Linked DNA regions of Celeribacter indicus. The main gene of each other region encodes a partner of the protein of the gene in region 2 in a complex. Links are inferred from orthologs where the notes say so. Each region holds a gene or a part of one and is shown on either strand. Other genes may lie near its edges. The genes, in order: trxA and trxB.

Region 1 (11,024 bases), 3.5 Mb from region 2 along the record:
CCGGCGCGGGCTGTGCCGTGGCGTCGGGCGGGGTCTGGGTTTCGCCGTTTTCGGCCATCTGTTCTGTCCTTGAAATTTGGAAGTCGTGGCTTTGTATCAGACCGCCCGCAGCGTCTCAATGGCGAGTCCAGCCTGACTGGCCGGGATTTTCGGGCCGCTGTGGATCGACCTCTTCCCATTCGCCCTCGATGGTGCTGGACCCCTGTGCCTCGTCCGGGAACGGACCGGAACGCCGATACTGTGCGCTGGCTCCTCCGACGGTGAAGCGCTCGACCGTCACCCGCTTGCGCAGCTCGCGCAGGACGAGATTGCGAAAGGCCGGGACAAGAAGGAGAAACCCGAGGCTGTCGGTGAAGAACCCCGGTGTCAGAAGGAGCGCACCCGAGAACAGGATCATCGCGCCATGGGCGAGCGGTTCGCTCGGATCGTTCAGTTCATTGAGCGACCGGCGCAGTTGCGAGAGCGCGAGCGCGCCCTGTTGTCGCACGAGCCAGGTTCCGAGAAACGCCGTCACGATCACGATCGCGAGCGTCGGCCACAACCCGATCAGCCCGCCCACCTGTATGAACAGCGCGATCTCGATGATCGGAACCGCGACGAAGAGTGCGAAAAGCCACATGGGATCTCCTGTTTTCTTTACGGCCGCGCTGGTAGACTTGGCGACCACGGTCACCTACATAAGAACGCGAAACAGCTTTTGCCACGTTCCACGGAGACGAAGCGCCGATGGGTAATTCCCTTCTTTCCATTCTGGTCCTTGCCGGGATCGCCATTTTTCTGATCCTGCGCCTGCGCAGCGTTCTCGGAACCCGTGAAGGATTCGAGAAGCCGCGGGTGGAGGTGTCAGACCAGGTGCCGGAGCCGAACCGGGCGCGGCGCGACTTCGAGGTGATCGAGGGCGGCGCCGATCACGACATCATCGACAATGTCGAACCGGGCACCCGCGCCGCGGAGAACCTCGCGGCGATCAAACGCGTCGAACCGGGTTTTTCAGTGACCGAATTTCTGTCGGGCGCACGGGGTGCCTATGAAATGATCCTCATGGCCTTCGAACATGACAATCTCGACAGTGTGCGCGATTTCCTGTCCGACGATGTCTACGACGCTTTCGCGGAGGTCGTCGCCCAGCGTCAGGAGGCGGGTCTGACCATCGACAGCCAGTTCATCGGCATGCGGGAGATCCAGATCATCGACGCCGATTTCGACCGCGCGAGCGATGAGGCGGAGATCAAGGTTCGTTTCGTTGGGGAGACGACCTCGGTCGTGCGCAATTCCGACGGGGCGATCGTCGAGGGAGATCCCAACGAGATCAAGCGCCAGAAGGATATCTGGACCTTCGCCCGCATGGTCGGGACGAACGACCCGAACTGGCAGCTCGTCGCCACCGGTGCGTGATGCGCGCGCGGCTCGCTGTCGCCTTGCTGGCGGGCTGTCTCGCCTCCGGTGCGCAGGCTGCCTCTGAGGACGCCACCGTGAAGGTTCTTGCCTTTTCCGATCTGGCCGGATGGGCCGCGGACGATCATGCCGCGGCTCTTTCGGTCTTTTCCCAGACCTGCGATCTCATCAAGGGGCGCGAATGGCCGCAACTTTGCGCGCTGGCGCAGCAGGTCCCGGATGCACGTGCCTTCTTCGAGCTCTTCTTTCGTCCGGTCCTGATCGAGGACGGGGCGCCGATGCTCTTCACCGGCTATTTCGAGCCGGAGATTGCGGGCGCGCGGCAACGGGACGAACGTTTCCGCTATCCGGTCTACCGCCTGCCGTCCGACATCGTCTCCGGCACGCCCTATCTTACACGCAGGGATATCACCGAAGGCGCGCTCGACGGGCGCGATCTCGAGATCGCCTGGGTGGACGATCCGGTGGATCTGTTCTTTCTCCAGGTGCAGGGCTCCGGCCGCATCCGGCTTGCGGATGGCTCGACCATCCGCATCGGCTATGCCGGCCATAACGGCTACGAATACCGCTCCATCGGGCAGGAGCTGATCCGGCGTGGGATCTATGACGCGCATCAGGTCTCCGCAAAGGTCATCCGCAACTGGGTGCGCCGCAATCCCGGCGACGGTCTGGAGCTGCTGAACGTCAACCAGTCCTATGTCTTCTTCCGCGAATTGCCGCGTCTCGCCTCCGACAAGGGGCCGATCGGCGCCATGCACCGCTCTATCACCACGCTGCGGTCCATTGCGGTCGATCCGTCCTTCGTCCCGCTCGGAGCCCCGGTCTGGATCGAAAAGGAGGGCAAGGCACCGATGCGCCGGCTGATGATCGCGCAGGACACCGGCTCCGCGATCAAGGGCGCGCAGAGGGCGGATATCTTCTACGGCACGGGGGATGCCGCGGGCGATGCGGCAGGACAGGTGCGCGACCCCGGACGGATGCTCGTTTTCCTGCCCATCCAGCTTGCCTATGCGCTCGTGGAGCGCGCGGAGGGATGAGCCGCCGCGGGAGGAAGAAGGGGCTTTCCGACGAGGATCGCGATCTCTGGGACAGGGTACGTCAGACGGCGCGGCCGCTGCGCCCGACGCGCATGGATCCTCTTGCCGTCAAAGCGCCGCCCCCTGAGGAAAAGGGCGCACCGAACAGGCAGCCTGTCGAGCGTTTCGACTTGGAGATCGGCAAGTCCTCTCCGACACGCTCAGAGGCTCATGATCTCGTCCCTTCCCTCTCCGATCGCCTCTCGGCCGCGCCGCTCCGGATGGACCGCAAGCAGTTCGGCAAGATGCGCAAGGGCAAGCTCGCGCCCGAAGCGCGGATCGACCTGCATGGCATGACCCTGGCGCAGGCCCATCCCGCGCTCACCGGCTTCATCCTGAAATCCTGGGCGATGGACCGGCGGCTCGTGCTCGTGATCACCGGCAAGGGCAAGCATCGCGACGACGAAGGCCCGATCCCCGTGCGCAAAGGGGTGCTGAAACACCAGGTGCCGCATTGGCTGCACAGCTCGCCCCTGCGCGAAGCCGTGCTTCAGGTGACCGAGGCGCATCTGAAACACGGTGGCGCAGGGGCGTATTACGTCTATCTGCGCCGCCGGAAGTGACGGCGCAGTTTCACGTGAAACCGTTCAGAGCATGTAGCGGCTGACGTCCGTGGCTTTCGCCATCTCGTCGACATGGGCATGGACATAGGCCGCATCCACCGTGATCTTTTCGCCGGGTGTGTCGGGCGCGGCGAAGGACAGTTCCTCGAACACCCGTTCCATGATCGTGTAGAGGCGGCGGGCGCCGATATTCTCGATGGAGGTGTTCACGTCGGCGGCGAGCTTCGCGATGGCGGCGATCCCGTCCTCGGTGAAATCCACCTCGACCTCTTCCGTCTTCATCAGCGCGGTATATTGCCGGGTCAGCGCATTGTCGGTTTCCGTCAGGATCCGGACGAAGTCGCCCTCTTCGAGCGCGCGCAGTTCGACACGGATCGGCAGGCGGCCCTGGAGTTCCGGCAAAAGATCGGACGGCTTCGCGATATGGAAGGCGCCCGAGGCGATGAACAGGATGTGGTCGGTTTTCACCGGCCCGTATTTCGTCGAGACGGTGGTGCCTTCGATCAGCGGCAGCAGGTCGCGCTGCACGCCTTCGCGGGAGACGTCGCCGCCGCGGGCCTCCTGCCGTGCGCAGACCTTGTCGATCTCGTCGATGAACACGATGCCGTTTTCTTGCACCGCGGTGAGCGCGGTGCGGTTCACCGTTTCGTCGTCGAGCAGCTTGTCGGCCTCCTCGCCGATCAGGACGTCATAGCTTTCCGCGACCGTCATCTTCTTCTTGACCGTCCGGCCGCCGAACGCCTTGCCGAAGATATCGCCGAGATTCATCATCCCGCCCATCTGCGGCTGCCCCGGCACCTCGAACATGCCCATCGGCGAGGCGCTTTCCTGGATCTCGAGTTCGATCACCGTGCCGTCGAGTTCGCCCGCGCGGAGCTTTCTGCGGAACATCTCGCGCGTCTGCTCGCGCGCATCGCGGCCGGCGATGGCCTCGATCACCCGTTCCTCGGCGGCACCCTGGGCGCGCGCCTTCACCTCGTCGCGCATGTAGTCGCGGGTCTGCGAAATTGCCGTGTCCACGAGATCGCGCACGATTTGTTCCACGTCGCGGCCGACATAGCCGACCTCGGTGAATTTCGTCGCTTCGACCTTCACGAAGGGCGCCCGCGCGAGTTTCGCGAGGCGGCGGGAGATCTCCGTCTTGCCGACGCCGGTCGGGCCGATCATGAGGATGTTCTTCGGATAGACCTCGTCGCGGAGATCGTCCGATAGCTGCTTGCGCCTCCAGCGGTTGCGCAGTGCGACCGCGACCGCGCGCTTGGCGTCCTTCTGGCCGATGATGTAGCGGTCCAGTTCGGACACGATTTCGCGGGGAGTGAGATCAGTCATTTGGAAATCTTCTCGACCGTCAGGTTGCCGTTGGTATAGACGCAAATGTCGGAGGCGATGGCCATCGCCTTGCGCGCGACGGTTTCCGCGTCGTGTTCCGTTTCCATGAGGCCCCGCGCGGCGGCGAGGGCGAAATTTCCGCCCGATCCGATCGCCGCGATATCATGCTCGGGTTCGAGCACGTCGCCCGCCCCCGTCACGACGAGAAGCGTGTCGCCATCGGTGACGATCAGCATGGCCTCGAGCTTCGAAAGATACTTGTCGGTGCGCCAGTCCTTTGCCAGCTCGACACAGGCGCGGGCAAGCTGGCCGGGCGTCGCCTCCAGCTTTGCCTCGAGCCGTTCGAGAAGCGTGAAGGCGTCCGCCGTCGAGCCCGCGAAACCGCAGACCACGTCGTGCCCGCCCGGCGACAGCCGCCGCACCTTTCGCGCGGTGCCCTTGATCACGGTCTGGCCGAGACTCACCTGTCCGTCGCCCGCGACCACGACCTCGCCGCCGCGTCGCACGCCGATGATCGTGGTGCCATGCCAGCCGGGGAATTCTTCTTTCGCCATGAACATTCCTTTCGTTCGCCTCTATATGAGGCACGGCCTCTGGGGCTGCAAGTTCGCTCACGAAAAAGGGCGCCCGAGGGCGCCCGAATTCATTGGGTTTTGACGATCTTACGCTTCTTCGGCGATCCAGTTCGCAAGCGCCGCCTTGGGCGCTGCGCCGATCTTGTTGGAGACGACTTCGCCGCCCTTGAACATGAAGAGCGCGGGAATGGACCGCACTCCGAATTGAGCAGGCGAATTGGGGTTTTCGTCCACGTTCACCTTCACGATCTTGACCTTGCCGTCGTATTCGTCCGCCAGCTCCTCGAGCGATGGGCCGATCTGCTTGCACGGGCCGCACCATTCGGCCCAGAAATCGACGACCACGGGGATGTCGGAGTTGAGCACTTCGTCGGCGAATGTATCGTCGGACACTTTCACGGTAGCCATGGGGTTCTCCTGATGTCTGAACTTGGGGGAAAACCTATGGCGTGACCGTCCGAGGGTCAAGATGTGGCGGTGGATTGCAAGGCGGCCCTCACGATATCGGAAGGCACGGGACAGAGCGTCGCCGTTCTGGTCCAGAGGATCGCGGTCTCGATCCGGCGGCCGGGATAGATCTCCGCGACCGCTGCCGCATAGGCCCCGAGCTGACGCAGGAGCCCCTCCGGGATGTCCTCGACCCTTTCCGGGATCACCGTGTTGGACTTGTAATCGACGATCTGCACGCAATCGGGTGTCACGATCAGTCGGTCGATGATCCCGTGAATGATGCGACCCCCGAGCCGTCCGCTGAAAGGCACCTCGGCCAGCGATTTCGAACCGAAGACCTCCCAGGGATAGTGGCCGGAAATCACCCGCTGCGCCTCGTCGAGAAGGGCGGGAAGCTCCTCCTCGAGAACGCCATCCTCGCCGGTGTCGAGGACGAAGCGGGCGACCTCCTCCATCTTCTCCGGCGGTACACCGGGAAGCAGTTCGATCAGCCGGTGAAGCTGTCGGCCGCGCCGCATGGCGCTGTCCTTGTCAAGCAGCCCCTCCTCCCCTGGCAGCGCCTTTGCGCCGCCGAGATCGGAGGGCGTGAGCGGAAGCTCCGCCACCGGCGGCAAGGGAGCGGGACGGCGCGCCCAGTCCGGAAGCGTTTCGGGACGGGCGGCCGCGGTGGCGGCGACGGGCCTCGGGTCCGGCCAGTCGCCATAGGAAAACCGGAGACCCTCCGTCCCTCCGAAATCGGTGCGCTCGGCCGGAAGGGTTTCAAGCCCGCGCCGCACGAGATTGTACCAGCTATCCGGCTCCCGCTTGTCCTCACCCGCGCCGCAGACCACGAGCCATTTCTCCGCCCGCGTCATCGCGACGTAGAGAAGCCGCCGGTCTTCTTCGAGATCGGCCTCCCTGATCCGGCTCAGGCTCTGTTTCAGCCGGTCGGAACGCTGTTCCTTCTGCCCTTTCCAAACGAGGCGTCCGGCGTCCATCTCGACGAATTGCTCGCGCGTCTCGCGCAGGGATTTCAGCGTATCGGGAAGGATGACGATCGGTGCCTCGAGTCCCTTCGAGCCGTGCGCAGTCATCACCCGCACGAGGTTCGAGTTCTCGTCCAGAACCCGCTTGAGCTGCACCTCCTGCGCCTCGAGCCAGGCGATGAAGCCGGTGAGGCTTGGCGTTTCCGTGGTCTCGTAGCTGCGCGCCTGATACAGCAGCGCGTCGATGCCGTCCTCCGCCTCATTGCCGAGCCTGGCGAGGAGCTTGCGCCGGCCGTCATGGCGGATGAGCATGCGCTCGATCAGGTCGTAGGGCCGCAGAAAATCGGAGACCTGCCGGAGATCGTCGAGCACCGCATAGGTCTCCGGCCATTCGGCACGTCGCTCGTAGAGGGCGCGCCAGAGTGTGATCGTCGTGCGGCCATGGGCGAGGCGGTAGAGATCGCGCTCCGACCAGTTGAACAGCGGGGAGCGGAGAACCTCGGCAAGCGCCAGGTCGTCGTCCTGAAGCGAGAGGAAGGCGAGCAGCGCGCGAATGTCCTTAACGGCGAGCTCGTCGCCCAGCGTCAGGCGGTCCGCGCCGGCTACGGGAATCCGGGCCGGATGGCTCTTGAGACTGCGCAGGATCCGCCCGAAAAGCTCCGACCGGCTGCGCACGAGGATCATGATGTCGCCGGGCTCTATCGGCCGGCCGGTGCCGTCCCGATCCGGAATCGCACCGTTTTGCAGAAGGTCCGCGACGAAATCCGCGACGCTTTTCGCGAGACGTGCGGAGTGATGTTCGGGGGTGACGATGTCGACCGGATTCTGCCAGTCCTCAGGGTCCTTCTCCGTCGGCTCCGGCTCGATCAGGGACCACAGATCGACGCGACCCGGAATGTCGTCGAAAAAGGCGATATGCTCGGTGGCGCCGCCGACGCCGACACCGGCGCTTTCCGCAAAGACCGCATCCGTCGCCTGGAGAATGGCGCGGGAGGAGCGGAAGGAATGCCGGAGCGACAGGTCCTGCAAGGGCTGACCGACCGCCTCGAGCCGTGCGCCGAAATGCGCCTTCATCTCGTCGAAGGCCTCGGGTGCCGCGCCCTGGAAGGAATAGATCGACTGCTTGTGGTCGCCGACGACGAAGATCGTGCGCGTGACGCCGGGCCGGGCGCCCTCCCCCGCGGTGAACTCACCGGCGAGAAGCTGTACGACACGCCACTGGTCCGGGCTTGTGTCCTGCGCTTCGTCGACGAGAATATGGTCGATGCCGCCGTCAAGCCGGTAGAGCACCCAATCCGACACGTTCGAGATCGAGAGGAGGTCGCGGGCGCGGCGGATCATGTCGTCGAAGTCGAGCAGCCCGAGCCGCGCCTTGCGCTCGAGATAGGGCGGGAGGATCGCCTGCGCGAGGCGGTGGAGCGCGTGCGTGCGCTGCGCATCGTGAAGATCGAAGAGGCGGGGCCGGACCGCCTCGATCCGCGCCATGAACTCCTCGAGCGGGCGCAAAACCTCCGGATGCGCCTCTCGCAGGGCCTTGGCAGGCACGCCGCCATGCCGCGCGCCGAATTTCGAGCCATGGGGCGCGGTTTTCGAGTCCTCCTTGAACAGGAGTGTTTCGCAGCAGGCGGCGACCAGCGCCAGATCGGGCGCGGAACCGGCCCAGTTGCGCAACTGCGCGGCGAGTTTCCGGTCCGTCGCGCCGGAGGTGTCGAGAAGCGTGGCGACGGTTGAAAACATCTCCCGCTCTCCGCCGAGAAACACCTCGTAGAGCAGCCCCGCCTCGTCATAGCCTTCGGGCAGATCGAACCAGTTCCAGATTTCCGCCGGCGTCTTCGCCGGCAGGAAGCTGTCGCGCCTGGCGACAATCGACAGGGCAAGCGCGGTCAGATCGAGGTCGTTGACATAAAGCGCCGCGGCGTCGATCACCTCGCGCTGCGGGCCGAGGGCCAGCTCCTCCACAATGTCGGAGATCATGCGGCGGGACTGGCGTTCGTCGAGCTCGGTGAATTGCGGCGACACGCCGGCCTCGAGCGGAAAGCGGCGCAGGAGGGCGCTGCAAAACGAATGGATCGTCTGGATCTTCAGCCCGCCGGGTGTCTCGATGGCACGGGCGAAGAGCGTGCGGGCATGTCGCAAGGTCTCCGGTTCGAGTGTCTTGTCGGGGGCGAGCGCGGTGAGTTCCGCCCGCAAATCGGCATCGGGCAGCATGGCCCATGCACCGAGCCGCGCGAAAAGCCGGTTCTGCATCTCCGCCGCTGCCGCTTTCGTGTAGGTGAGGCAGAGGATGTGCTGCGGGTGCGTGCCGTCGAGCAGAAGCCGCGCCACGCGGTCTGTCAGAACCTTTGTCTTGCCCGATCCCGCGTTGGCCGAGAGCCATGTCGACATGTCGGGCCGCGCGGCCATGAATTGCCGCCTGGTCGCGTCGTCCATCGTCATTCGAGATCCTCCGGCACCGGATCGTCCGCTTCCGACCATTCGCCATAGCGTGCCAGATGATCGAAATCGCCGGGATAGTTCACCCTTGCCATCATCCGGCGCGAACTGTAGCCCCGCGCCGGATCGTCGTAGTTCCCCACAAGCTCCCGCAACTGCTCGGTGACCCGGCGGATATCCTCCGTTTCGAGCGGGATCGCGGTTTCCTTGAGACGCGTGTCGAGGCCGAGATAACAGACTTCCGACACGCGCCCCTCGGGCAGCGCCTCGAACCGCCCCGCCTCGAGCATTGCGGCTTCGAGCAGGAGCTGGACGGCGAACACCCGCGTCTGCTGTTCGCTGGGCGGCGAACCGGATTTGTAATCGTAGATCGCGAAGGTTCCGTCCGACTTCCGGTCGATCCGGTCCGCCTTGCCGGTGAGGGAGAAATCGACCTCGGGAAAATGCATCGCGCCCGAAACTTCCAGTTTCTCGGGTGTCCCGGTCTCGAGCCTTGCCCGCTCACGGCGCACCAGTTCTCCCGCGATCCGCCGGATCCGCCCGAGCCAGACACGGCGGGCGGCGGGCCAGGCGACTTCCTTCTCGAGCACATGCTCGGCTGTGGCAAGAAGGCGGGCGAGCCCCTCCTCGAAGGTTTCTTCCCGCAGGGTCGTCAGATAGGCCTCCATGATGGCATGGAGCGCCGTGCCGCGCTCACGTACATCCGGATCGCGGCTCAGCGCGTCGAGTTTGTCGAGGCGCAGGATGCGGCTCGCGTAGATTGCGTAGGGATCCCGGATCAGCGTCTCGATCCGGGTGACGGAAAGCTGGCGCGGACGGGCCGCGACCGGGGGGCGGGGGCTCGGGCGCCGCGCGGGTGCGACGGGGGTTTCCGGCATGTCGAGCGTTTCGGCGCGCCTCAGCCAGAGCGCGCCACGCTCGCGCATCCCCGCCAGCGACAGGCGTCCCTCCTCTGACATTCCGGCCATCAGGTTCGTCAGGCGGATGAGCCAGCGCGAGGCCACGGTTTCCGCCTCCGCATCCCGTTTGGCGCGGGTCAGGATCACCTCGCGTGCGCCGATTGCCTGCTGGAAATCGTGGGCGGAGAGCCCGATCCCCTGCTCCGGCGACACCAGGCCGGCCTGCCGTCGCATGTCCCGGCTGAACCATGGATCCTGGCCCGCGGCCTGCGGCCAGACACCTTCGTTGAGCCCGCTCACGATCACGAGATCCGCGTTCAGCGCCCGCGCCTCGAGCGTGCCCCAGATCATCACGCCGGGATGTTTGGGTTCGGGATCGCGCGCGAGACCGCGACCGAGCACGGCCCGGAAGAGATCGGCGAATTCCTGTGTCGTCAGCCGGCCTCCGTGACCGGAGGCGCGTTCGAGATCGGTGAGGATGCGGCGCGCTTCGCGTCCGGCTCCCTGTGCCCAGAGCTCGCGGTCGTCTTCGCCGTGCGGTCCCTTCACAATCCGGCCGGCGACGGCGGAAAGCTGTCTCACATGTGCTGCGATCTCCGTTTCCTGCCCGGTGGCCAGCGTTTCGAGGATCGTGGCGACCCAGTCGGCCCAGATCCCGCGATCCACCGCGTCGTCCTTGCCGCGCCCGGATGTTTCCGCCCATTGCCGCAGGTCGTCGCGCGCGGGAAAGGCCGGTCCCTTGCGACGCAGGTGCACCTCGAGTTCGCGGGTCCAGAGAAGGTGGAAGCCACGTCCCTCCTGCCCCGCCGTCCCCCGCGCGCTCAGCGGATGCTTGAGCAGCACGAGAAGATCTTCGGCAGAAACCGCACGGCCGATGAAGCCGACGACATGCCGCAGCAGACGGCCCGGCGGGGTCTGGTTGAGCGGGATGCCGGCGCTGTCGTCCGGTTCGATCCCCCAGCGGTCGAGCAGCGCGGTCACCCGCCGCGCCAGATCGCGGTCGGGCGTCACAAGGGCCGCGCGCCTGCCGTCCTCCGCCGCCTTGCGCAGGATCAGTGCGACCGCATTGCTTTCGAGCCGCAGATCCGGCGCTTCGAGGAGGGTGACGGCCGCCGTTGCCGCCGCCACGCCTTCGAACTCCGGCCCCTCCTTCATCCACTGGTGCGTGACCGGAGCGGGACGCAGGGCGAGGGAGACGAGCCGGTTTCGGGTCGCATCGGGCGCGACAGCCCCCGACCAGTTTCGCAGCTCGCCGCGTTCCAGGCCGAGACGGCGGACGATCCGCACCGTCCTTTCCTGCGGATGTTCGATGGCGGGGCGGTCTGCCGTGCCATCCCCG
Region 2 (10,920 bases):
GGCGACATCGCCGCCGAGCCCGCGCGCGGCGATCACCGAGACCTCGTGCGAGAAATCGACGAAGCCCTCGAGGATCGCGGAGGCACCGGCCATGTCGGCGAGCGCCGCCTGTGCCTCCTGCGGCGCGGCGATCCGCGCCTGCCCCTTGCCGTCATAGCCGAAGCGGCGGGTCTTGAGGATCGCGGGCGTGCCAATCTCGTCGATGGCCTCCACCAGGTCGACCTCGTCATCCACCGCGGCATAGGGCGCGACGGCGAGGCCCAGCCCGGACAGGAACGCCTTTTCCGTCAGCCGGTCCTGCGACACGGCGAGCGCCTTGCGGTTGGGGCGGATCGGCACGAGCGATTCGATGAGATCGAGCGCGGACGTCGGCACGTTCTCGAATTCGTAGGTCACCACGTCCACCGAGGCGGCGAAGCGGCGCAGCGCCTCCTCGTCCTCGTAGGGCGCGCGGACATGGGACTGCGCGACATGGGACGCCGGGCAGTCGCCGCCGGGCTCGAAGATGCAGGTCCTGAATCCGAGGCGCGAGGCCGCGACGGACAGCATGCGCCCGAGCTGGCCGCCGCCGAGAATGCCGATGGTCGCACCGGGCTGGAGGGGCTCAGTCATCGGCGGGCTCGTCGGGAATGGAGGCGGAAAGCGCCTCGCGCCAGGCGTCGAGCCGCGCACCCAGCGCCGGATCGGAGACCGCGAGGATGCCCGCGGCCATCAGCCCCGCATTGGCCGCGCCCGCCTCCCCGATGGCCATGGTGGCGACGGGAAAGCCCTTCGGCATCTGGACGATGGAATAGAGGCTGTCGACGCCCGAGAGCGCGCGGGTCTGGATCGGCACGCCGATCACCGGCACACGGGTTTTCGATGCCATCATGCCCGGCAGGTGCGCGGCACCGCCCGCGCCGGCGATGATCACCTTGAGCCCGCGTCCGGCGGCCTGCTTGCCATAGCTCCAGAGCCGGTCGGGGGTGCGGTGGGCGGAGACGATTTTCGCCTCGTATCCTATGCCCAGATCCCCGAGGATTTCCGCTGCGCGTTTCATGGTCGGCCAGTCCGACTGGCTGCCCATGATGATGCCGACATCGACGCTCACTTGGCTCTTCCTTCGTGCAATCCCGTGTTGGGGTGCACTTATAACGGCCCGCGAGGCTTACGCAATGATGTCGGGGGTGATCTGGTCCTCGATCATGGCGATCCGGTCCTTCAGCGCAAGCTTCTGCTTCTTCATGCGCTGGAGCCGGAGCGCGTCGAGATGGCCGGTCTCCTGCATCGCTTCGATGGCGGCATCGAGGTCGCGATGCTCGCGCCTGAGGATTTCGAGCTTCACCCGAAGCACGTCGAGATGATCCATTCGGTTGGACACGTTCATCGCGTTGTCTCTAGTCTGTTCTTTGCGTCCTGTCTCACACGCGCGCCGCGGCTCAGGGGGCCGGGGCGACGGGGGCGAACGGATCCACCTTACTCCCAAAGCGCGAAAACTCAAAGCGTTCTGAACGGTATCTTGAACCCCCCTGCGCAATCCCCATATCCTCAGGGAAAGGGTTGCCGCTTTCGGGACCCGCAACGAACACAGTCGCTTCGATGAAAGGGCGTGTAGATGACGAAAGTGACCTTTGGGGCCCATCCGTTTCTTCTGGGCTTCGATCAGCTCGAACGGCTGGTCGAACGGACAGCGAAGTCCGACGCGGGTGGCTATCCTCCCTACAACATCGAGCAGTCGTCGGAAAACACCTACCGTATCACGCTCGCCGTGGCCGGATTTTCCGAGGACGATCTCGCGATCACGCTCGAAGACCGTCAGCTCGTCGTGCGCGGGCGCCAGTCCGACGACGGCGACGGGCGCGTGTTCCTGCACCGGGGGATTGCCGGACGTCAGTTCCAGCGCTCCTTCGTGCTGGCCGAAGGGGTCGAGGTGACGGGCGCGTCGATGGAGAACGGCCTTCTCCATATCGACCTCACCCGCGCCGTGCCCGAAAGCGTGGTCCAGACCATTCAGATCAGGAAGGGATAAGCCAATGAATGTCGAATATCCGCATCTTCCCGCCGCCGGGGAAAAGATCGTCTATGTCCGGCCCGTCGCGGTCGCCGACCTGCCCGAAGAGGTTCGGGCGCAGGCGCAGGGGCTCGACCGGATCTATGCCGTGCACGATGCCGATGGCGCACAGCTCGCGCTGGTGGCCAACCGCCAGCTCGCCTTCGCGCTGGCGCGCGAACATGACTATGCCGCGGTGAACGTGCACTGAGCGCCGGCGTGGCGCGGGACTGTCTTGCCACCGCGCGGGCTCTGACCTATCGAGGGGCGATATATTTACATATTCGCCCCCCGGAGATTCCATGAAAGACTTCGTCGTATCGTTGACCGCGATTCCTCCGCGTTTCGACGATCTCATGCCGACGCTGCTGTCGCTGCGCGCGCAGCGGCAGGTGACCGTTCGAGAGATCCGTCTCGACCTGCCGCAAGGTTTTCGCCGCTTCACCTTCGATCCCGCGACCGACCTGCCCGACCTGCCGGATTGGGTGACGGTGCGGATCGTCGGGCGCGACTACGGACCCGCGACAAAGATCCTGCCCGCCGCACAGGATTATGCGGGACAGGACGTGTTCCTGTTCTATTGCGACGACGATCAGCGATACGAGCCGGATCTGCTCCACAAGCTCGGCACCGCCGCGGAGGCGCGGCCGAACGACGTGATCGCCAATATGGGCTACAACCTTCACGAACGGCTCGACAATCCCTGCTACGATTTTCCGCACGGTTTTCAGCCCCGTGCTCAGCGCAGGCGCAAGGACTGGCGCTACCGGCTCTGGCGCCTGCGCTCGGGGTTCCGCAAGAAGTTCGCCTTCGTCGGGACGCCGGGCTATATCGACATTGCCGAAGGCTTCGGCGGGGTGCTGGCGCGCCCCTCCTTCTTCACGCCCGACATGTACGACATCCCGGAGATCCTCTGGACGGTGGACGATCCCTGGCTTTCGGGGCATTTCACGAAGAACGGGCATGGCATCTGGCGCCCTGCCGACACCTTCCGTTTCGACCACAACAGGGGAGCGGAGGCGCTGGCGAATTTCGTCTGCGAAGGTCACGGGCGCGCGTCGGCGGACACGCTCTGCATCGAATACTTCCGGCGCGAGTACGGGATCTGGGGCGGGGACGATCCCTCCACCCGTTTCGAGCGCGACCTGACGCGCCCGCGCGGCTGGGCGCCTGACGCCCGCGCCGTGTCCCGGCCCTGACGGAAAAGCCCCGGCCGAAAGGCCGGGGCTTTGTCCTGTGAGGCGATGTCGCGCGGTGCTCAGTGCGCGGCGATCAGGCCCATGCTCTCGAGCTTCAGGATGACCTGATGGGCGCAGTTGTCGACGTCGTGGCCCTCCGTCTCCACCCGCAGTTCCGGGGTTTCCGGCACGTCATAGGGGTCGGAAATGCCGGTGAATTCCTTGATCTTGCCTTCGCGGGCGAGCTTGTAGAGCCCCTTGCGGTCGCGGCGTTCGCATTCCTCGAGCGAGGTGGCGACATGCACCTCGACGAAGGCGCCGAAATTCTCGACATCCTCCCGCACCGCGCGGCGCGTCGCCGCATAGGGCGCGATCGGGGCGCAGATGGCGATGCCGCCGTTCTTGGTGATCTCCGAGGCGACGTAGCCGATGCGGCGGATGTTCAGGTCGCGGTGCTCCTTCGAGAAGCCGAGTTCCGAGGAGAGGTTTTTGCGCACGATATCGCCGTCGAGCAGCGTCACGGGACGCCCGCCCATCTCCATCAGCTTCACCATGAGGGCGTTCGCGATGGTGGACTTGCCGGAGCCGGAGAAGCCGGTGAAGAAGACGGTGAAGCCCTGTTTCGAGCGCGGCGGACGGGTGCGGCGCAGTTCGGCCACGACCTCGGGGAAGGAGAACCATTCCGGGATCTCGAGCCCCTCCGCGAGGCGGCGGCGCAGTTCCGTGCCGGAGATGTTGAGGATGGTCACGTTGTCCTTGTCCTCGATCTCGTCGGCCGGCTCGTACTGGGCGCGCTCCTGCACATAGACCATGTGTTTGAAGTCGACCATCTCGATGCCCATCTCGTCCTGATGTTGGGCAAAGAGCTCCTGCGCGTCATAGGGGCCATAGAAATCCTCACCGGCCGAATTCTTGCCCGGCCCGGCATGGTCGCGGCCGACGATGAGATGGGTGCAGCCATAGTTCTTGCGGATCAGGCCGTGCCAGATCGCCTCGCGCGGGCCGGCCATGCGCATGGCGAGCGGCAGCAGGCTCATCGTCGTCGTCGACCCCGGATATTTGTCGAGCACCGCCTCATAGCAGCGCACGCGGGTGAAGTGGTCGACGTCGCCCGGCTTCGTCATGCCGACGACGGGATGGATCAGCAGGTTCGCCTGCGCCTCCTTCGCGGCGCGGAAGGTGAGCTCCTGATGCGCGCGGTGCAGCGGGTTGCGGGTCTGGAAGGCGACGACGCGGCGCCAGCCGACCTTGCGGAAATAGGCGCGCAACTCGTTGGGCGTGTCGCGGCGGGCGCGGAAATCGTAATGCACCGGCTGCTGGATGCCGGTCACGGGGCCGCCGAGATAGATCTTGCCCGCCGTGTGGTGCAGGTAGTTGACGGCCGGGTGCGCGACGTCGTCGGCGCCGAAGACCTTTTCGGCCTCCCGCGACTTGTTCGGCTCCCAGCGGTCGGTGACCGTCATCGTCCCGAGGATCACGCCCTCCTGGTCGCGCAGCGCGATGTCCTGGCCGAGCTCGAGCTTTTCGGCGAAGTCTTCGGAAACGTCGAGGGTGATCGGCATCGGCCAGAGCGTGCCGTCGGCGAGGCGCATGTTCTCCACGACAGTGTCGTAATCTGCTTCGGTGAGAAAGCCCTTGAGCGGGTTGAACCCCCCGTTCATCAGGAGCTCCAGATCGCAGATCTGCCGCGGGGTGAGGTCCAGACTGACGAGGTCGGCGGCTTCGACTTTGAGCTTTTGGGCGCTGTCGTAAGAGACATAGAGCTCGGGGATCGGTGCGAGGTTCTGCGACATATGCTGTGCCTTCTTGCGCTGGGGCTCGTGAACGGAAACAGGCCCGCGAGGAAAGCTGCGGCGGGCTGTCCGGGCCTTACCTCCATGGTTGTATCGAAATCAATAGAGCGCGGCGCAAGAAACGGAAAATGAGGCGTTCATGCCTCATTTTCTCTTGATAATGCGGCGATTTTCCGCCCTTTGGCGCCTCGGGCGGACCATTGTTCCGCCGCGCCTGTGCTGCGGTGCGGCGGGACCCGCGGGGGCCGTCCAAAAACCCCGACGGTCAGTCCTGGGCCGCGAGCCAGTGCTCGGCGTCGAGCGCGGCCATGCAGCCCATGCCCGCGGAGGTGACGGCCTGGCGATACTTGTGATCGGTGAGATCGCCCGCCGCGAAGATGCCGGGGATCGAGGTCTCGGTGGTGCCGGGCTTCACCTTCACATAACCGCCGTTGTGCAGTTCGAGCACGTCCTTCACCAGTTCGTTCGCCGGCGCATGACCGATGGCGACGAACACGCCCTTCGCCGCGAGATCGGTGATCTCGCCGGTCCTGACGTTGCGCGCCTTCACCCCGTTCACGCCCTTCATCGGTGCGTCGTCGCCATAAACCTCGACGAGCTCGTGATCCCAGAGCGGATGGATCTTTTCGTTCTTCAGCAGCCGGTCGATCAGGATCTTCTCCGCGCGCAGCGTGTCGCGGCGGTGGATGAGCGTCACTTTCGAGGCGAAATTGGTGAGGAACAGGGCCTCCTCGACGGCGGTATTGCCGCCGCCGACCACCACGATCTCCTGGCCGCGGTAGAAGAAGCCGTCACAGGTGGCGCAGGCGGAGACGCCGAATCCCTTGAAGTTCTCCTCCGTCGGCAGGCCGAGCCATTTCGCCCGCGCCCCAGTGGCGAGGATCACGGCATCGGCGGTATAGACGGTGCCGGAATCGCCGGTGGCGGTGAAGGGGCGGGTGCCGGTGTCGAGTTGGGTGATGATATCCGCGACGATCTCCGCGCCCATCGTCGCCGCATGGTCCTGCATCTTCACCATGAGGTCGGGACCCTGCACCTCCGTGAAACCCGGAAAATTCTCCACCTCGGTCGTCGTCGTGAGCTGGCCGCCCGGCTCGATGCCCTGCACGAGGACCGGCGAGAGCATCGCACGCGCGGCGTAGATCGCGGCGGTATAGCCCGCCGGGCCTGAGCCGATGATGAGAACCTTGGTGTGTTTCGTGTCCGCCATGGCAGCGACCTCGTTCCTTGAGTGTTGTCTTTTCCGTCGGCTTCGATATAGACACCGCCCGGCTGCGACGCAAACCCCGGCGCGCGGCGGCATTCGTATCCCGGCGTGGACGGTAGGCGGCAGGGTCCGGCACCCGGACGGCGGGCGTTCCTGCGCATGCCCCGCCCCGTCGCCCGCGTCGCGAAATCCTCTTGAAATGAAATTGCTAAAATGTGAAAGAATATTGCGCGTAGCCGCCTCAATGCACATGTTTCGGAAAACACCGCCTGTTTCGGCCAATAAGAACGGAGTAGCCCATGCCCTCTCACAAGCTCGACGAGATCGATCGCAAGATCCTTGCGGAGTTGCAGGCCGACGGGCGCATGACGAATGTCGAACTGGCCAGGCGGGTGGGCATCTCCGCACCGCCCTGCCTGCGCCGTGTGCGCACGCTCGAGGAGGCCGGCTATATCCGGGGGTATCACGCGGTGGTGGACACCCGCGCGCTCAATTTCGAGGTGCAGGTCTTCGCGATGGTCGGACTTCAGAGCCAGGCGGAGGTGGACCTGTCGAAATTCGAGGCGAAATGCCGGCAATGGCCGCTCGTGCGCGAATGCCACATGCTGAACGGCGAGGTGGATTTCATCCTCAAATGCGTCGCCCCGGATCTGTCGACCTTCCAGAGCTTCCTCACCGGGGAACTCCTGTCGACGGAGAACGTCGCTTCGGTGAAGACCTCGCTCGTGATCCGCTGCGCGAAGGACGAGCCCGGCGTGCCCTTCGAGGTGCTCGAGGCGCGTCTGGCGCAGGACGCCTGAGCGCCGCGCAGCGGCTCAGGAGGCGCGGGCGAGCCTCTCCGCCGGCGTCAGCCGCGGATGGCACGGCCTGCCGAATTCCGCGAGCGTGCCGAGATGCGGGAAAAGCGTGAGGAATTTCGCGCGCAGCTCGCCGGACAGCTCCGTGTTCGCGGTGGGGCCGGGGTGAAAGCTTTCGAGCTCGAGACCGTTCACCCGGATCGCCGCATGCCGGGTCAGCCGCAGGTGATAGCACCGCACCGCGGCAGGCGGCCGCATCTCCACCACGGAAACCCCGTCGACAAGGCCCCGGATCGGAGCAAGGGCGCGGGAGGCGGCGTGCCGGATCAGCAGCCGCGCGGCGGGGCCGAGTACGAGATCGGGGGTTGGGCGACCGAGGCCGAAGGCGTCGGCGGTGATCCGGTAGAGCGGTTCGGGATGGGCGCCGGGCGCGCGCCGGCCCTGCGTGTCGAGCGCCACCGAACCCAGCCAGTCGACCGGGACGAAATCGCCCTCGGTCGTTTCCACCTCGTCGCCGGGAAGAAGATCCTCGATCGCCACCGCCCCCTGTCGCGTCGGGAGCAGCGCGCCGCGGGCGAAGGCGGTGAAGGCGCTTTCGAACAGCGGCAGGGCAGGGGCGTTGAGCTGCGCGTCGCGGATCCCGCCACGCGCGTCGCGCCAGAGGATGTCGTAGCGGCGCAGGGGAAGGGGCGTTCTCTCCGGGAAGGACGTCCGCCGGACGGTCCACGCGGAATGCGACGGCGGATCGACGCGCCGCACGGGGAGCTCCGGGGAACCGAAGGCGGTCCGGGACGCGACCGGACGGGCACGGGACAGGGGCTGGGACATCGGACGTTTCCACTGCATCGGCCCCCACCGACGGTGATGCGGAACGATCGCAGGAAACGCGGAGCTTTGTCAAACAGTCCGCGAATTCGTCGCCGCGCCGGAACCGGTCTTCCTTCCGCCGCGGCTTTGTTTCGTGAGCCGGTGCCAATGCCGGCGCGTCTCCCGTCCCGTGCGGATCCGCTGCCGAATCGGCGCCGGAGGAGCGCCGGCTTCAGGCGGAGGCGGCGAGGCGCGCGGTCGGCTGCGTGGATTTCTTCGCGATGAAGGCGGCGCGGCGGGCGCCGCGGCTCCAGGGCATCTGCACTTCGGTCTTCTTCGCTTCCCTGATCATCGAGGTCATCCAGCGGCGGGTCTTCATCTCTGTTCTCACTTGTCTCTCGCGGGCGCCTCGGGCCCGTCTGTTTCCGTTCTGGTGACAATATGGCGAGTCGCTTCGGCGAAAATACGGCGGACGGGACAGTTTCTCCGGCCCTGTCTGGCTCCTCCACAGGTGCTGCGGGAGCTTCAGTAAGAAATTGGAAATAAATAGGAATTTTAGACCCGCAGCATCGGCGCGGGGACTTTGGGGCGGGATTGCGGCGCGCGTCGGCCCGAGTCTCGCCCGAATCTTCCGCGCTCTCAGAGGCGGATCGCGGAGATCAGCCGCCCGTAATCCGCTTCGCCGCGATGCACGGAACGGCGGTAGGAGTAGAAGCGCGAGGGGTCCGAATAGGTGCAATGCCGCGTCCATTCGGCATGGCCCACCCCCGCCTCGCGCAGCCGGTGCAGACCGTAGGAGGGCAGGTCGAAGAGATAGCGGTCGCCCTCTCCGTTCGCGAAGAAGCGGGCGTTCTGCTGGTCCTCGAGAAGGAAATCCTCGAGGAATTCGGGACCGACCTCATAGGCGCGTTGCGAGATCGTCGGGCCGATCACGGCGACGATGTCCTCGCGCCGGGCGCCGAGCGCGACCATGGCCGAAAGCGTCTCGTCGAGCACCCCCTCGAGCGCGCCTCTCCATCCCGCATGGGCGGCGCCGATCACGCCGGCCTCCCGGTCCGCGAACAGCACCGGCTGGCAATCGGCGGTCAGGATCACGAGGGCGAGGCCGGGCCGGTCGGTGACGAGCGCGTCGGCGGTCGGAAGCGGCGCCTCCTGCGGCCCGTCGATCACCGCGACGTCGGGGGAATGCACCTGGTTGACCCCGCAGAGCGCCTCGAGCGGAAGGCCGAGCGCCCCCGCCACGCGGCTGCGGTTGATCTTCACGATGTCGGACTGATCGGAGGAGCCATAGCCGCAGTTGAGCCCCTCGAACACGCCCGAGGAGGCGCCGCCCCTGCGGGTGAAAAATCCGTGGGTGAGCCCGCGAAGGGCGTCGGAGGTGATGATTTCAAGGCTCATGCGTCAAATCCCGGTGGCAAGGTCTGGGGCGAGGGCGCGAGGGCGAGGGCTTTGAAAAGCGTTCCCATTTTGTCGGGCGAGGTCAACCGTTCAAATGCGGCGATATGGCTGTCGAGTTCCGCGCCGCCCAGTTTCGCGGCGAGCGCCTCGGCGCGCGGGCCGATCCCGAGACGGGCGAGCAGAGGCCCCTGTGCGATCATCCGGGAAGGGGTCGCGCCCGCCGCCCGTGCCGCTTCTGCCAGCGCCTCGAAATCGACATGGGCGGTCAGGTCGGCCTTGCCCGGCCGGGCCAGCGGATCGACCGCCCGATGCGCTTCGAGCGCCTGGAACGTGTCCCCGCGCGAATGCCAGTCGCCGTAGTCGATCACCACCGCCGCGCCGCCATGGGCCACGAGGCGCCGGGCGATCTCCGTGACGATGGGCCCCGCGGCGGGGCAGGTCTCCACCACGTCGCCCTCCACCGTGTCCCCGAGCCGGTGCGCGAGCCCGGCGAGCGGGGCCGGCGCCGAGAGGCCGAGCGTGAGTGCGCCCTCCCTCAGCCCGACCAGCGTCTCGCGCCAGCCGTCGCCCGCACGGGTGAACTGCCGGATCGGCAGCGCGTCGAAGAACTCGTTGGCGACGAGCCAGAGCGGCGCCTCGGGCAGCTCCGCGATGCCCTGGCACCAGCGCACCTCGGTCCCTGCGAGCGCGTGGCGCTGTGCCGCGCGCAGGGTGGGGGAGGCCTCGACCAGGTGGACGCGCATCGCGGCATGAAACCCCGGCACGCCCCGCGTCGCGCGCAGGATATCGGCCATCAGCGTGCCCCGGCCGGGGCCGGGCTCGGCCAGGACGAAGGGCGCCGGCGCGCCCTGGTCCAGCCAGCTCTGCGCAAGGCAGAGGCCGAGGAGTTCACCGAACATCTGGCTGATTTCCGGCGCGGTGATGAAATCGCCCGCGGCCCCCAGCGGATCGCGCGTGGTGTAATAGCCGTGCCGGGGATGGAGCAGGCATTCCGACATGTAATCGGCCAGGCTGATCGGTCCGGTCTGGGCGATCCGCCGTGCGAGGATCTCCGCGAGCGGGGTCATGCGCGCCGGGCCCGCAGGACGAAGAAGAGGCCCACCAGGATCATCGGCAGCGACAGCAGTTGCCCCATGGACAGGATCCACAGCACATTGCCCTCGGGATTCGTCGGGCTCGTGAACTGGGCATCCGCGACGCGGTAGAACTCGACGACGAAGCGCGACAACCCGTAGCCCGCGAAGAACAGCCCCATGACGAGGCCGGGCCTGCGGAAGGCGCGCGCCCCCCAGACCAGCGCGATGAGCAGCGTGCCGAGCAGAAGCCCTTCGAGCCCGGCTTCGTAGAGCTGGGAGGGATGGCGGGCGCAGGCCGCGGTCACGGTGGCGCAGGACTGGGCGGCCTCTCCCGGAAAGATCACGCCCCAGGGCATGTCCGTCGGGCGCCCCCAGAGCTCGGCATTCACGAAATTCGCGATCCGCCCGAACAGGAGCCCCGGCGGCGTCGCATAGGCGAGGATATCCCCGAGCGTCAGCAGCGGCTTGCCGTGCCGCCGCCCCCAGAGCAGCGCCGCGACCACCACGCCGAGGAACCCGCCGTGAAAGGACATCCCCCCCTGCCAGACCATCGGGATCTCGACGGGGTGAGCGAGGAAATAGGCGGGCTTGTAGAACAGCACATAGCCGAGCCGCCCGCCAAGGATGACGCCGAG

Evidence for each region.
Region 1: the proteins of trxB (region 2) and trxA are in contact, whole or in part, in a crystal structure (PDB 1F6M), measured with the Escherichia coli proteins. The link is inferred for Celeribacter indicus from one-to-one orthologs.

Annotation. Positions count from the first base shown.
Region 1 is NZ_CP004393.1:195,386-206,409, reverse strand. The notes cover bases 3,687-6,615. They hold trxA (thioredoxin), read right to left. Parts: upstream 5,347-6,615; coding sequence 5,026-5,346; downstream 3,687-5,025. Other genes in these bases: addA (double-strand break repair helicase AddA), read right to left, coding at 5,403-6,615; hslV (ATP-dependent protease subunit HslV), read right to left, coding at 4,360-4,917; hslU (ATP-dependent protease ATPase subunit HslU), read right to left, coding at 3,687-4,363. In the rest of the region: protein-export chaperone SecB, read right to left, coding at 1-58; P73_RS01025 (FxsA family protein), read right to left, coding at 116-619; P73_RS01020 (Tim44/TimA family putative adaptor protein), read left to right, coding at 727-1,395; mltA (murein transglycosylase A), read left to right, coding at 1,395-2,432; P73_RS01010 (Smr/MutS family protein), read left to right, coding at 2,429-3,034; more of hslU, read right to left, coding at 3,059-3,686; more of addA, read right to left, coding at 6,616-8,789; double-strand break repair protein AddB, read right to left, coding at 8,786-11,024. UniProt on the Escherichia coli protein: Participates in various redox reactions through the reversible oxidation of its active center dithiol to a disulfide and catalyzes dithiol-disulfide exchange reactions.
Region 2 is NZ_CP004393.1:3,701,899-3,712,818, reverse strand. What follows is about bases 4,239-7,063. They hold trxB (thioredoxin-disulfide reductase), read right to left. Parts: upstream 6,211-7,063; coding sequence 5,266-6,210; downstream 4,239-5,265. Other genes in these bases: P73_RS18260 (Hint domain-containing protein), read right to left, coding at 7,023-7,063; P73_RS18265 (Lrp/AsnC family transcriptional regulator), read left to right, coding at 6,507-7,007; P73_RS18275 (bifunctional sulfate adenylyltransferase/adenylylsulfate kinase), read right to left, coding at 4,239-5,000. In the rest of the region: P73_RS18305 (5-(carboxyamino)imidazole ribonucleotide synthase), read right to left, coding at 1-612; purE (5-(carboxyamino)imidazole ribonucleotide mutase), read right to left, coding at 605-1,090; P73_RS18295 (YdcH family protein), read right to left, coding at 1,148-1,366; P73_RS18290 (Hsp20 family protein), read left to right, coding at 1,595-2,008; P73_RS18285 (DUF1150 family protein), read left to right, coding at 2,013-2,240; P73_RS18280 (glycosyltransferase family 2 protein), read left to right, coding at 2,332-3,228; more of P73_RS18275, read right to left, coding at 3,288-4,238; more of P73_RS18260, read right to left, coding at 7,064-7,832; P73_RS26200 (hypothetical protein), read right to left, coding at 8,044-8,190; peptidoglycan editing factor PgeF, read right to left, coding at 8,451-9,209; P73_RS18250 (class I SAM-dependent methyltransferase), read right to left, coding at 9,206-10,276; lgt (prolipoprotein diacylglyceryl transferase), read right to left, coding at 10,273-10,920.